Regions from separate parts of the Phytobacter cepae genome, predicted to be linked through region 1. Evidence: predicted binding sites of a transcription regulator. Region 1 holds the regulator's gene; the other holds the start of a gene.
The links. Region 1 encodes LexA, which represses DNA repair genes until DNA is damaged. Its sites were predicted from a motif close to TNCTGTATGTACATACAGNA; they were not measured.
Positions count from the first base shown of each region.

Region 1 (7,606 bases):
CACAAACTGAGAGTTCTTCTCACTTTTGAAGCCCTTGGTTTCGGTCAGGTCACCGTCTGCACTTAACGTCAACAGCTCGTTCTGCCACGCCACACCGGCAGTGACCAACGGGCTGATTTGGTAAGTGTCTTTATAACTCTTCACTTCACCGGTACGACGGTTTTCAACGCGGACATCTTTCGTATCGATGTTATTAGAAATAAGGTTTTGCCCGGTTAAGCCTACCGTGAAGTTTTCAGTCAGATCCGCAGCCAGACCTACGTCAATGTTGAACGAGGTATCGTCATTACGATAACGATCCTTTTTCCAGTCATTTTTGTTGTAGTCACTGATTGAGGTGGTGTAGTTATAAAGCCAGGTTTTCTGCATTTTCGGTGTTACACCCACCATCAACGGCACGCCGCCCGCTTCAAACTGGTGCGCAAAAGCCACGCCAAAATCGGAGACAATAGCAGCGCGACCTGATGCGGTAGAATTGAGGTTGTCCTTAATTTGATCGGAACCCCGCACTGCGGCATCCAACGCCCTCAGGCTTGCCGTCGCAAAATCACCCGGGTCGTTGGGATCATCCATTTCACGCAGATACTGGATATCCTGCTGATCGATAGAGGTGGTCACAAAGGCATGAGCCTGCGCTTTGGTGACAAAGGCGACCGACAACGTGTCGTTTGGAATACTAACCGCGATCCCCGCCCCCGCATTCGCACTGGCGCGCTTGCCTTTCAGGAATTCAAGGGAGTCCGCAAGATCGCCTGCGGCGCTCTGGAACTGGTTGACGGTACCAATGGGGTCAGCCAGAACATCGCCCAGTGAAAGACCATCAACAACATCGCCGTAGTAGTCGATCTTGTCATTGATGTCTTCAATTTCATTACGCAGATCGTCTTTATCGTTAATTTGCGCGGTAAAACTTGGCAGAATAACGGATATATCATCTTCAGGTTTTGCTTTTGCCAGAAGTGCCGGGTTAATTAATGCCGCACTGCCATAACTGGCAGACGCCACCCCCGTCCCCCCCATTGCATCATTACGCGCTTCCGCCCAGGTATTCGCTGCTCCCGCTTGATTGGCCACGGAAAAGGAGACAGCGATAGCGACCACTGAAAGTTTGAGTTTGTTTTTCACAATTATGCGTCTCGTAGTCAGATGAGTTTTTTTTATGCCCTGTTCCTTTTTACATGAACAGGAATGCTCTATTGCTGCGAATAACACCGGAAAAATGTCTAATTCTGCCAAACAGGTAATTACTGGCAGAAATTATAGTTATAAGAATTGACCCTCATTATTTATAGAAGACGTAATGCGATTGTGAAAGCCGGAGGAAGAAGCCCGATCTCGGCGTTTAGTGCAGAACATGGTAAAGTGAGGAATTATGCCGCCGGGAAATGAGAGGACGACAATGGACAAGACCACTTCGCAAGAGATGCTAGCGCAGGCTGAAAAACTGTGTGTGCAGCGCAATGTGCGTCTGACGCCACAGCGCCTCGAAGTTCTGCGTCTGCTAAGTCTGCGGGAAGGTGCAATAAGCGCTTATGATCTGCTGGATCTGCTGCGGGAGAGCGAACCGCAGGCGAAACCCCCTACCGTTTATCGCGCGCTGGACTTCCTTTTGGAACAGGGTTTCGTGCACAAAGTAGAGTCCACCAACAGCTACGTCCTGTGCCATCTGTTCGATCAACCGACCCACACGTCGGCCATGTTTATTTGCGACAGATGCGGCGTAGTTAAAGAAGAACAAGCGGAAGGCGCAGAAGATATTATGCATGCACTGGCGGCTAAATTAGGATTTGCCTTACGTCATAATGTCATCGAAGCACATGGTTTGTGCGCTAAATGCGCCGAAGTGGAAGCGTGTCGTCATCAGGGTGAATGCCACCATGATCACTCGATTCTGGTAAAGAAAAAACCGCGCTAGCGGCGGTTTCTCTTTTAAGCAGTGTGATTTGAAAAGAGTGGTACGTCCATGTACCGTCGGGCAGGGTAGTCACTCTAATGCATATTCAGAGGGAAAAAGGACTACCAGCGGTATTCGTTGCGGGTTTCCCAATCAACGACTTCTTTTTCCGCCTGATCTTTCTGGTAGCCATAACGTTCCTGAATTTTACCTACCAGCTGGTCGCGTTTACCTTCGATGATGGTCATATCATCGTCGGTCAATTTGCCCCACTGTTCTTTCGCTTTACCTTTGAACTGTTTCCAGTTACCGCCGATTTCGTCTTTATTCATAATCATTTCCTCATCGTTCGGTTTTGAATAGCGAGTATTCATCCATTTTTGTTACGTTCGTAATCTGCTGAACGTGATAATAATTGTAGTCACGGATAACGACGTGGTGGATTTATTCGGAATTTTTAACCATCCAGACGGTATTTTTAAGAACGTCTATCGGCAGAAAGAGAGGAGAAAAAAAGAAAGGAAAGATATCTAAGTAATTGAATTTTATTAAAAAACCGTGACAACACAGAGCGCTACCACGGCTTACAATTGAGGGTTACAGCCATTCGCCATTGCGAATCACACCGACTGCCAGACCTTCGATCGTGAAGTTTTGCTCGCGCAAATTGACCACAATCGGCGAGAACTCGCTGTTTTCAGGCAGCAATTCAACCGTATTACCCTGCTTTTTCAGTCGCTTGACGGTCACTTCATCGTCAATGCGCGCGACAACGACCTGACCATTACGTACGTCCTGCGTTTTATGCACTGCCAGCAAGTCACCGTCCATAATGCCGATGTCTTTCATGGACATTCCACTTACGCGCAGCAGAAAATCCGCATTCGGTTTGAACAGAGAAGGATCGACCTGATAATGGCCTTCAATATGCTGCTGAGCCAACAGAGGTTCACCTGCAGCAACACGGCCTACCAGCGGTAAACCGGCGTCTTCTTCGACTTCCAGCAACAAACGAATACCGCGCGATGCGCCAGAGACAATCTCAAGTACGCCTTTACGCGCCAACGCTTTTAAATGCTCTTCGGCAGCGTTTGGGGAACGGAACCCCAACTGTTGCGCGATCTCCGCACGCGTCGGCGGCATGCCGGTTTGGTTGATTCGATCGCGAATGAGATCGAACACCTCTTGCTGCCTGGCCGTTAAAGCTTTCATTCCGCCCCCTGGGTGTATATACAGTTATGCTGTTAGTATATACAGCTAAAGGCGATTTTGAAACCAAAATTACGCAAAAAACCAGCAGTTAGCGCAATTCTGGAAGGCTTATCGGAAATGGCCCCACAGCAGTGAAATCCAGGTGAAGAGAGCAACCAGAATGGTCATGAGCACCGCCGCTGAACCCATATCTTTTGCCCGTCCGGAAAGTTCATGAAAATCGGAACCAATACGGTCAACGACCGCTTCAATCGCACTGTTGAGAATTTCAACGATCATCACCAGCGCTACCGAGCCAATCAGCAATACGCGGGTGATCGCGTCGACATCAAGGAAACAAGCGATAATAATTGCCAGAATGACCGCAACGGACTCCTGACGAAAGGCAGCTTCGTTTATCCAGGCGGCACGGACGCCTTTCCAGGAGTACCCGGCTGCTTTGATAATACGGGTCATGCCAGTGGTGTTATTGGCCATTAAAAGAACCTTTTTATGTTATGAGCATCAATCTCTATGTAAGGTTATAGAGGTACAAAAGAATTTGTGCGCGCTTTCTGATATTCTTGCGGCGCATTGGCATTAATAACCAGAGGCTTTACATCCTTTATGTCCGGCTGGCCACGAATTTACTACAAATTACTTAATTTACCATTAAGCGTGCTGGTAAAAAGTAAGTCTATCCCTGCGGAACCCGCACAGGAACTGGGGCTCGATACCTCACGCCCTATTATGTATGTTTTGCCTTATAACTCTAAGGCCGACTTACTGACGTTACGCGCTCAATGTCTGGCACATGATTTGCCGGACCCGTTTGAACCGCTTGTGATCGACGGCGTGGAGCTGCCGCGATATATCTTCATTCATGGTGGGCCGCGGGTATTTACCTGGTACACACCGAAAGAAGAGTCCATCAAGCTGTTTCACGACTACCTCGATTTGCACCGTAGCCATCCCGACCTGGATGTGCAGATGGTGCCGGTTTCGATGATGTTCGGTCGTTCGCCAGGCCGCGAGAAGGGCGAAGTGAATCCGCCGCTGCGTATGCTCAATGGCATTCAGAAATTCTTTGCCATCTCCTGGCTTGGACGTGACAGCTTTGTGCGTTTCTCACCGCCAGTTTCACTGCGCCGCATGGCCACTGAACACGGCACGGATAAAATCATCGCGCAAAAACTGGCGCGCGTGGCGCGTATGCATTTTGCTCGCCAGCGTCTCGCTGCGGTGGGCCCACGGCTGCCTGCGCGTCAGGATCTGTTCAACAAGCTGCTGGCCTCGAAAGCCATTGCCCGCGCCGTTGAAGACGAAGCGCGCAGCAAGAAAATCTCCCATGATAAGGCGCAGCAAAACGCGATCGCGCTGATGGAAGAGATCGCGGCGAACTTCTCTTACGAGATGATTCGCCTCTCTGACCGTATTCTCAGCTTTACCTGGAACCGCCTGTACCAGGGCATCAACGTGCACAACGCCGAGCGCATACGCCAACTGGCCCATGACGGCCATGAAATTGTCTATGTGCCCTGCCACCGCAGCCATATGGACTACCTGCTGCTCTCTTACGTGCTCTATCATCAGGGGCTGGTGCCGCCGCACATCGCTGCCGGTATTAACCTGAACTTCTGGCCAGCAGGCCCTATCTTCCGCCGTCTGGGGGCGTTCTTTATTCGTCGCTCTTTCAAAGGCAACAAACTCTATTCCACCGTGTTCCGCGAATACCTGGGCGAACTGTTCCAGCGGGGTTATTCGGTTGAGTACTTTGTGGAAGGCGGGCGTTCACGTACCGGTCGTCTGCTGGATCCCAAAACCGGCACCCTGTCGATGACCATCCAGGCAATGCTGCGCGGGGGCACGCGTCCTATCACGCTGGTGCCTATTTATATCGGTTACGAGCACGTGATGGAAGTCGGTACCTACGCTAAAGAGCTGCGCGGGGCGACGAAAGAGAAAGAAGGCTTTATGCAGATGTTACGCGGCCTGAGCAAGCTGCGTAACCTTGGCCAGGGCTATGTGAACTTTGGCGAGCCTATCCCGCTGACGGCCTATCTTAATCAGCGAGTGCCGGAATGGCGCGAGTCTATCGATCCTATCGAAGCGGTGCGTCCGTCCTGGCTCACGCCAACCGTCAATGCTATCGCGGCCGATCTGATGGTACGCATCAACAACGCCGGGGCAGCCAATGCCATGAACCTGTGTTGTACCGCCCTGCTCGCTTCGCGCCAGCGTTCACTGACCCGTGAACAACTCACGGAGCAGCTGGACTGCTACCTGAATCTGATGCGGAATGTGCCCTATGCAGAGGATTCAACGGTGCCCACGGCCACCGCTTCTGAACTCATCGCCCACGCCCTGCAGATGAACAAGTTTGAGGTGGAGAAAGACACCATCGGCGACATCATCATTCTGCCGCGCGAACAGGCGGTGCTGATGACCTACTACCGTAACAACATCGCGCATATGTTGATGTTGCCGTCACTGATGGCCGCCATCCTCACGCAGCACCGTCACATCTCGCAGGACGAGATGCTGCGTCATGTCGAGTTGCTCTACCCGATGCTGAAAGCAGAACTGTTCCTGCGTTGGGAAAAAGAGGAGCTGGCAGGTGTGCTGGACAGTCTGGCGCAAGAGATGCTGCGTCAAGGGCTGGTCACCATCAAAGACGGGCAACTGAACATCAATCCGGCGCATTCCCGTACCTTGCAGCTGCTGGCTGCGGGTGCACGCGAAACGCTGCAGCGCTATGCCATCACCTTCTGGCTGCTGAGCGCTAACCCGTCGTTTAACCGTAGTACGCTGGAGAAAGAGAGCCGCACACTGGCTCAGCGTCTCTCGGTGCTACACGGCATTAACGCACCGGAGTTCTTCGACAAGGCGGTGTTCAGTACCCTGGTGCTGACCCTGCGTGACGAAGGTTTCATCAGTGATACCGGCGATGCGGAACCGGCGCAGACCCTGGCGGTTTATCAGTTGCTGGCGGAGTTGATTACGTCGGATGTGCGTTTGACGATTGAGAGCGCGACGCAGAGCGAATAAGGGCTGTGCTGCCTCATGCCCTCTCTCACCGGGAGAGGGAGCCTCTGTAATATTACGTTTTACAGCGATAATATTGCCCAATGAGAATAAAACAGTCACCGCGATGACAGGGTCCGGCTGAAAATCGGCGAAGCGTATCCGCAAGGCCGGGGCGACGCGCAGGGATGCGCGGCGAGGGCGGATTTACAGGGACGTTACCTCCGCCCGTCCCCGATAAGCCTGAAGGAATACGCTGAGTGAACCGCGTTAGCGGCGGTTTTCCTGGCCGGGAGCCCGGGTCGCCAGGGTGGTGGCGGTGAACCACCCTGGCACGTTCACGGGTTCTGGCGTGACAGAAAAGCAAGGAACATAAGGTGAACGGAATGCCCCTCAGAGCCGCATGTTCCCCCTCACCCTAACCCTCTCCCCGGAGGGGCGAGGGGACCGATCATGCTCGCTTTTTTTATGGGGATCCTTCTCTCTGATAGGGAGAGATAAGCGTCAGAATAGCATTATCAATAATTCAGATAACTCACTGCCAGGCCCAAAAACAGCACCAGCCCCACGTAGTTATTATTCAAAAAGGCTTTGAAACAGGCATCCCGCTCACGGTTAGCAATCAATTTTTGCTGATAAACAAAGAGCGCGCCCGCTACCAGCACCGCCCAGTAGAAGTGCCAGCCCAGCGCATTAATCTCGCCCACCGCAACCATCAGTGCCAGTACCGCAAGCTGCAAGATACCGATAATCAGCTTGTCATGGCGACCAAACAGAATCGCCGTCGACTTAATGCCTATTTTCAGATCGTCATCCCGGTCCACCATCGCATACTGGGTATCGTACGCCACGGCCCACAGGATATTAGCCAGGAACAAAATCCAGCAGCTCAGCGGCACGGATTCACTCACCGCAGCAAAGGCCATCGGGATCGACCAGCCAAACGCCGCACCCAGCACCACCTGCGGCAGGTGGGTATAGCGCTTCATGAAGGGGTAGATCCAGGCCAGCGCCAGTGCGGCGACGGAGAGCAGAATGGTCATGGTATTAAGAGTAAGCACCAGCACAAACGCCAGCAGCACCAGTACTACAAACAACACCCGCGCTTCGTTTTCCGTCACCGCCCCGCTGGGCAGCGGGCGATTGGCGGTACGCTTAACGTGCCCATCAAATTTGCGGTCGGCGTAGTCATTGACCACACATCCTGCCGCACGCATTAACCAGACACCGGCAACAAACACCAGCAGGATCCACAGCGGCGGAACACCCGGTGTCGCCACCCACAGCGCCCACAGCGTCGGCCAGAGCAGCAACAGAGCCCCAATAGGCTTATCCGTGCGCATAAGCCGGTGAAAGGCCAGCAGCTTATTCTGCGTGAGACTCCACTCCATTCTTCTTTCCTCTTAATACAGCGGTGATGCAGGCAAAAACAGTTCGGTCAACAGCAGCGGTTTTCCACCCAAACGCAAGCGGGAACGGCGCCCCCACAGCGCTTCA
Region 1 covers NZ_CM135107.1:4,775,570-4,783,175, forward strand. The annotation lists gene ACUY4Q_RS22370 (conjugal transfer protein TraF) at 1-1,125, opposite strand, end outside; gene zur (zinc uptake transcriptional repressor Zur) at 1,400-1,915, shown strand; gene ACUY4Q_RS22380 (CsbD family protein) at 2,017-2,226, opposite strand; gene lexA (transcriptional repressor LexA) at 2,492-3,106, opposite strand; gene ACUY4Q_RS22390 (diacylglycerol kinase) at 3,215-3,583, opposite strand; gene plsB (glycerol-3-phosphate 1-O-acyltransferase PlsB) at 3,713-6,133, shown strand; gene ubiA (4-hydroxybenzoate octaprenyltransferase) at 6,628-7,500, opposite strand; gene ubiC (chorismate lyase) at 7,513-7,606, opposite strand, start outside.

Region 2 (7,606 bases), 2.3 Mb from region 1:
TGAGCGAGACGGCGTCAGCGATCGGGATTCTGACCATTACGCCAAGTGAAGCCTCGATTATTGCCTGCGACATCGCCACCAAATCGGGCGCGGTTGAGATTGGCTTTATCGACCGTTTTACCGGCGCGGTGGTCCTTACCGGGGATGTCTCTTCAGTGGAATATGCCCTACGCCAGGTCACGCGCTCACTGGGAGAAATGCTGCATTTTACCACCTGCCAGGTTACCCGGACCTGATGCCATGAAACGAATGATGTTAATTGGCCCAAGCCAGTGCGGTAAAACCTCCCTCACCCAGCGGTTGCGGGGAGAGGCCGTTCGTTACCAGAAAACTCAGGCCATTGTCTGGTCTCCGGAAACAATTGATACACCGGGTGAATACCTCGAAAACCGCTGCCTTTACAGCGCCCTGCTTACCAGCGCCTGCGAGGCGGATGTGATTGCGCTGGTGCTGAATGCCGACGCGCAGTGGTGTCCGTTTTCGCCCGGCTTCACCCTACCGATGAATCGTCCAACTATTGGGATCGTCACTAAAGCGGATCTGGCAGAGGACGAGCACATTGCGAGAGCAGGCCAATGGCTGACGCAGTCTGGCGCTCAACATATTTTCATCACCAGTGCGCAAACCGGCCAGGGCATTGCGGCGGTGATTGCCTATCTTCAACCCCAGGAGTCTTCATGTCCCGCACCATAATGGCGGTTAACGCCGGGAGTTCTTCTCTGAAATTTCAATTGCTCACCATGCCCGCAGGCACGTTATTGTGCCAGGGTTTGATCGAGCGTATTGGCCTGTCCGATGCCATTTTTACCCTGAGACAAGGTGAAAGAAAGTGGCAGGAGACCCTTGAGATTCCAGGCCATAAAGAAGCCGCCACCCTGTTACTGGAAAAATTGATCTCACATCAGATCATTCCGTCACTCACCGCAATCGATGGTGTTGGTCATCGTGTTGCGCACGGTGGCGAAACCTTTAAAGATTCGACATTAATTACCGATGAGGCACTGGCAGAAATTGAGCGCCTCGCCGAACTGGCACCGTTACACAATCCGGTCAATGCGGTCGGGATCCGCATCTTCAGGCAGGCATTACCTCATGCGCCTGCGGTGGCGGTCTTTGATACCGCTTTCCACCAGACGCTGGACAAAAGTGCTTTTATCTATCCTTTACCCTGGCGTTATTACGCAGAGCTGGGCATCCGCCGTTACGGTTTTCATGGTACGAGCCACAAATATGTTAGCCAGCTCATGGCAGAGAAACTGGGCGTGCCGTTGAGCGCGCTGCGCGTTGTCACCTGCCATTTAGGCAATGGTAGTAGCCTGTGCGCCATCAAAGGTGGACGTTCCATTAATACTTCGATGGGCTTTACGCCGCAATCCGGGGTGATGATGGGCACCCGTAGCGGGGATATCGACCCCTCCATTTTGCCGTGGGTCGCACAACGTGAAGGGAAGGATCCGCAGCAACTGAATACGCTTCTTAACAATGAGTCTGGTTTACTGGGCGTTTCAGGTGTCTCCAATGATTTCCGCGATGTGGAAAAAGCCGCCGGTGAAGGAAACGAACGCGCAGCACTGGCATTGACGCTCTTCGCGGAACGTATTCGGGCGACCATTGGCACTTACATAATGCAACTGGGTGGGCTGGACGTGCTTCTGTTCACCGGGGGGATCGGAGAAAATTCAGCGCGAGCACGAGAGGCGATTTGTCGCGATCTTCACTTCCTGGGGCTGGAGGTAGACGCTGAGAAAAACAGCCGTAATGCAACCTTTATTCAGACGGAGAAATCGGTGGTGAAAGTGGCGGTGATCAACACCAATGAGGAGTTGATGATAGCCCGTGATGTCCTGCGAATTGCCCTGCCTGAGTATGCGGAGGCAGCAGCATGACCGGTAAAGTCTGGCTGGTCGGTGCAGGCCCCGGCGACCCGGGGTTAATGACGGTGAAGGGACTGAACTGCCTGCGAAACGCGCAAGCGGTGGTCTTTGACAGACTCGTCAACCCGCTGTTACTGAAAGAAGCACCCACGGGCTGCGAGTTTCACGATGTGGGTAAGGAAGCCAATTGCCACCCCATTCCGCAGCCGCAAATCAATCAAATTCTGATTGATTGCGCCCGCCGTGGACTCAGAGTCGTCCGGCTTAAAGGTGGCGATCCTTTTGTTTTTGGGCGCGGTAGTGAAGAAGCACTGGCGCTACGCGAACAGGGGCTTGCGGTAGAGGTGGTTCCCGGTATTACCTCAGCAATTGGCGGTCTGGCAGCTGCCGGGATTCCTGTCACTCATCGCCACTGCGCGTCGAGTTTTCATGTGGTCACCGGGCATTTACAGGAGGGTAAAGCGCCTCAGGACTGGCATGCACTGGCGCGTTTGTCAGGCACGCTGGTCATCCTCATGGGGATGGCACAAATACGCTCCATCTGCTCTGCACTGGTTGAAGCAGGCAAATCACCCGAGACACCATCAGCAGTAGTAATGCGCGCCAGTACCCCTGAGCAGCAGGTTGTGACAGCGCCATTGTCGCAACTCGCTGAGCAAAGTGAAGCGGCGGGCTTTCACGCCCCGGCGCTGATCGTCGTTGGGGAGGTAGTGTCGTTACGAGAAATCCTGGCCTTTAGCGGATCCGCGTGACACTATCCGGTCGGTGTTGCTTTTGATGAGAGGTTGAGCGTGGCGCTGGCACTGTGTCCCGCATCCTGCGGTGAAATTATTCAGGGTTGGATTCAGGGAAGCGAGAAGCTGGTCTCCTGCCCTGTTGACTGGTACAGCGAGGTCGAAATCACCACCGGTTCACCACTTCCGGGCGAGCGCCCGCTGGTCCGGGCCATGGTGAATCTGGTATTAAAACACTGGCAGATCTCCTCTCATTATGGCCAGGAGATTCGCATTGATTGCTGCTCGACTATCCCGATTGCTAAGGGAATGGCGAGCAGTACAGCCGATATCGCGGCGACGGCGGTTGCCACCTCACGCCACTTCGGTTATTCCCTTGATGAGAACACGCTTGCCAGGCTGTGCGTGATGCTTGAGCCCACGGACAGCACGGTTTTCCGCAATCTGACCCTTTTTGATCACAACACTGCACGTACCCGTATCGCCTGCGAGGGCCTTCCGGCCATGGACATTCTGCTGCTGGAAAGCCCGCTGACCCTGCGAACCGAGGATTACCATCGCCTTGCGCGCGGGCAAATGCTGAGAGCGAATGCCCATGAACTGGATATGGCCTGGCAACAGGTGCAACAGGCCTGTGCACACAATTCGCCCACGCTACTCGCTCGCGCCGCCACACGCAGTGCGGTAGCCAGCCAAAACCTGCTGCCCAAACCTGCGTTCAGTGAACTGTTGGCATTGGTTGAAGCCTGCGATCTTTACGGATTAAATGTTGCCCACAGCGGCAGTGTCGTTGGACTGTTTCTCGACCGGCACAAACATGACGTCGAGCAAGTGAGCTGGCATCTGGATAAACCTGAATTAGTTGTGCACTGGCCGAAGCGGCATCTGTTACGGATGGTGGAAGGCGGTGTGAAGGAGGGATGAAGAAAACGGTGAGAGAGGCTCCCTCACCGTGGTCAGTCTTATTCTGCTTTCAGCTCAATTGGCTTTTGTTCGCCCATTGATTTCAGTTTCTTGGAAATCTCGCGACGTTCTTTGGAGATTTCAGCATTTTTAATGATGTAGTCATCCACGCGATCTTCGTAATCGCTTTTCATGCTGGCGATGATGCCCTGAATGGCCTCAACGCTCATACCTGGTTTGATGTAGTCGCTCAGGTTGTCCAGCAGCAGAACACGCTTCTGGTTGTCACGGATCTTTTTCTCAACGTCCTGGATTTCACGCTGCAGTTTATTCTTACGACGGAACAGACGAACAAACTCCAGAACGTCCTGGAATGAAGGCTTAGTTGTTTCCATTTTGACACCCCTGATAATGTGAGATTCGGATTCGTTAAAGCAACCGCTATAGGGTAGACCTTACTTTTAGCCGTTGCTGATGACAATGGTTTTATCCTTTTCCCTATCATAACCTCAAATCGGGCTGAATCGAAACAACCGGCCCGTTTTTCAGGATTAGATGAAGTTTATTTGCGCAATGCCCGGCAAATCAGATGCGACATTAACTCCAGCTGGCGAGCCAGTTCCATACTCAACCACACATAGCCATGGATGGAGTTCTCTACCAGGGCATCGCCCTGATGTTCACGCAACAGTTCACGCAGCTCCGCAACAATCTCATTGAGTTTTTCCGTGTTGGCGAGAATGGGTTGCGGGTTCCCCTCGTATAATGCATGGGCAATAGTGAGCAGGGTCTGCTGGGTCATCAGTTGGGTTTCACGCAGCGTGTGCGCATTGAGCATCACAAAGTGGCTGGATCGCGAAGCCCAGTGGGCATTGATTTGCAGCTCAAGCATACACACCATATTGCGGCTCACTGTCTGAATCGCTTCAAAAATTGCTTTCTGAATATGCGTTTCTTTGCTCGCCGGCGTAATCAATCCACGCATTTTTACCACGTCATTGAGGATTTTTTGTAGGTGCTTTTCCAGACGCGGGCGCTCGACCAGGTTGACGGAGAATCCCGCCTGGTAAACCCGATTGAATGCCGTGACATAGTTCGCCATCTGGATGCGCCAGTGCAAAAAAGCCCGCTGGGGCCAGATGCCGGTGAACAACATGGCGAGAAGCGAGCCAAAAATGACATCCCCGCTTCGCCAGAGCGCGGTTTCCATGTCTCCTGCAGGCGCACCGACCACCACCGAAAGGGTAATGCCAATAAGCAGGGCCTGATACGGCTTTTTTCCGAGTGCCAGCCAGCCACACAAGAACATGGCGCCAGCGCACCACAGCAGCATAAAGGGAAGAGAGAGAAGCTCAAGCTTCAGGGCCACCAGACCCAGTGCAGAACCGCAGATGGTGCCGCCGATACGGTCAAAGGCACGAGGTACAACATTCCCCCAGAAGGAAATCGGCCCCATTACCACCACCAGGGTGATTAAGGGCCAGGTCCCTTCCGGAATATTCAGCAAACGCACCAGCAAAAAGGTCAGGACAAAGGCCAGCGCAATACGTACCCCGTGAACCACGCGGTAGTGGCGATAAAGCCTGATTTCAAAAGGACTGAGTGATTTATCGGGGCGCACACCCGCTCTCCAGTCAAAAAGACGAAGGCGCAATTGTAGCGATTTTTCTGCGGCTAAGGTCACTGTTTACAACAAAAAAGGGTAACAGATGAAAACGGCCCCATCGGTTACCCTTATGATGACTGAAAAATTGTCAGGTTTTCGGCTCTACGGGGATATACATATCGATTTCCCAATAGCCCTCTTCCTCCGCACTGTTGAGATAAAGCTCGAAGCAAGGACGAAGCGCGATCTGATAGTGTTCGTCTCCCATCAGTTCGTCAAAAAACAGATCCCAGGCTTTTTCAAATTCGAGGTTATAGACTCTGGCGCGCGCAACGGCATATTCTCCGCCCGGCAGTTCGGTCTTCATCACCCCTTCACTGTTTTCCGGGATCACAAAATCGTCGGGGACGGAGACCACTATGTCGCAGCGTAACTTTTCCGCTGGCACCTCGTCCGGGTTATCGTAATAAGCACATATCCAGTCCAGTGGCTGAATTTGCTTACTCCTCACCCACATGTTCAGCTGTTCGAAACCTTGCTTAACGGTGGCATCCCAGGGCCCCACCAGATGAAACCCGGCGATAGTGCGCTTCTCAATCTGCCTGACGTGGTATTCCATGCAACCTCCTCATTTATGCTGTATTTTTATACAGCATAGTTAAGTACCGGGTGCGCAACATTAGCGACGAGTCAAATTTGTGAGCAGCCTCGCGTGCCCGCCAGCCTGCCCAACTTTATGTCACGCTTTATGATGAAAGTAGTCGCTCAGGCGAGAGAACATGCCGCCTTTACCGACATTCTCCAGAGTGACCAGCGGCCAGTGTGCGATGACTTTATCCCGGTCATACAACTGGATTTCTCCGACCCGCTGATGTGCCGCAAGAGGCGCTTCCAGGTTTTTATTATCCATCACATAGCGCGCTTTTATGTTAGGCAGCTCCGCTTTAGGCAACGTTAGCCAGAAATCTTCGTCGGTGCCGACATCCATGTGCTCTTTGTCGCCGTACCAGATACGCTCGCTGCCTACCTTTTTACCCTTGTGCAGAATTTGTACCGTATCGAAATTATCCTGACCCCAATGCAATAACTTTCTGGCCTGATCTTCACGTCCCTTGGGGCTTTCCGCTCCCATGATCACGGCAATCAGTCGACGCTGCCCGTCGACGCTGGAGGCGATGAGGTTGAATCCCGCCCCCGAGGTATGGCCGGTTTTCAGGCCATCAACGTTCAGAGATTTATCCCACAACAAGCCGTTACGGTTTTGCTGCGTGATGCCGTTCCAGGTGAGACTTTTCTCGCTGTACATATGATAAAACGCCGGTTCGCCATGAATAATGGCACGCGACAATACCGCCAGATCGTAGGCGGAACTATGCTGACCGGGTGCATCCAGACCATGTACGGTTTCAAAATGCGTATCCTGAAGGTTCAGCTTTTTGACATAGTCGTTCATCATGGCCACAAACTGCGGTTGTCCACCGGCCACATGGTCAGCCAGCGCAACACAGGCGTCATTGCCGGAATCAACAATCAGTCCGCGACTCAGATCGCGTACCGTTACCCTGTCGCCGGGTTTGATAAACATCAATGATGACCCCTCAAAGACGGGATTTCCTCTCGCCCAGGCGTCCTTTCCGACAGTGACAACGTCGTCGGCGCTGATACGGTGGCTATCGATTGCACGATCGACCACATAGCCGGTCATTAATTTCGTGAGACTGGCCGGGTTACGCTGCTGATGTTCATTGCCTGCGGTTAAGATCTGTCCGGTGGTGAAGTCCATCAATACCCAGGCTCCCGCCTGTATCGCAGGAGGTTGCGGAGCCCGTGGCATGTCTTCGGCAAACGCCAGATGAACGGTAGCTGACAGAAGTGAAAAGGCAAAAAACAAACGGCGTTTCAATGAAATATCCTCGTTAACATCAAATTCGTCGTTCTTTTTACGCAACTTCGCGTGTCGTTACCTGAACAAATTGAAAAAAAATGTGACCGGAGTCAAATTCCCATCCCTGCTTTTCAGCACAAATGCCGTCTCTGATGGGCTTTTTCTTCGGCAGAAAGAGCCTGATGGTTTACCATGTTGGGGTTAATAACGAACAGGATAAGCTCAGTGTCAGATTCCACCGCAGCGCCGACATTTCTCTTCCACGACTACGAAACTTTTGGCACCCATCCGGCGCTGGACCGACCCGCGCAGTTTGCCGCCATTCGTACCGACGTCGACTTCAATATCATTGGCGAGCCGGAAGTCTTCTTCTGTAAACCTGCCGATGATTATCTGCCGCAACCAGGCGCAGTATTGATAACGGGGATCACCCCACAGCAGGCCAAAGCCAAAGGGGTTAACGAAGCCGAGTTTGCGAAGCGTATTCATGCTCTTTTTACCGTCCCTGACACCTGCGTACTGGGTTACAACAACGTCCGCTTTGATGATGAAGTGACGCGCAATATCTTTTATCGAAACTTTTACGACCCCTACGCCTGGAGCT
Region 2 covers NZ_CM135107.1:1,925,267-1,932,872, reverse strand. The annotation lists gene pduU (propanediol utilization microcompartment protein PduU) at 1-236, shown strand, start outside; gene pduV (propanediol utilization protein PduV) at 241-693, shown strand; gene ACUY4Q_RS08905 (acetate/propionate family kinase) at 678-1,886, shown strand; gene cobA (uroporphyrinogen-III C-methyltransferase) at 1,883-2,626, shown strand; gene ACUY4Q_RS08895 (L-threonine kinase) at 2,666-3,532, shown strand; gene ACUY4Q_RS08890 (DUF496 family protein) at 3,571-3,906, opposite strand; gene ACUY4Q_RS08885 (FUSC family protein) at 4,074-5,132, opposite strand; gene sbmC (DNA gyrase inhibitor SbmC) at 5,266-5,736, opposite strand; gene dacD (serine-type D-Ala-D-Ala carboxypeptidase DacD) at 5,857-7,026, opposite strand; gene sbcB (exodeoxyribonuclease I) at 7,228-7,606, shown strand, end outside.
Region 2: the regulator LexA is predicted to act here: its motif matches at 5,753-5,772, upstream of sbmC (DNA gyrase inhibitor SbmC).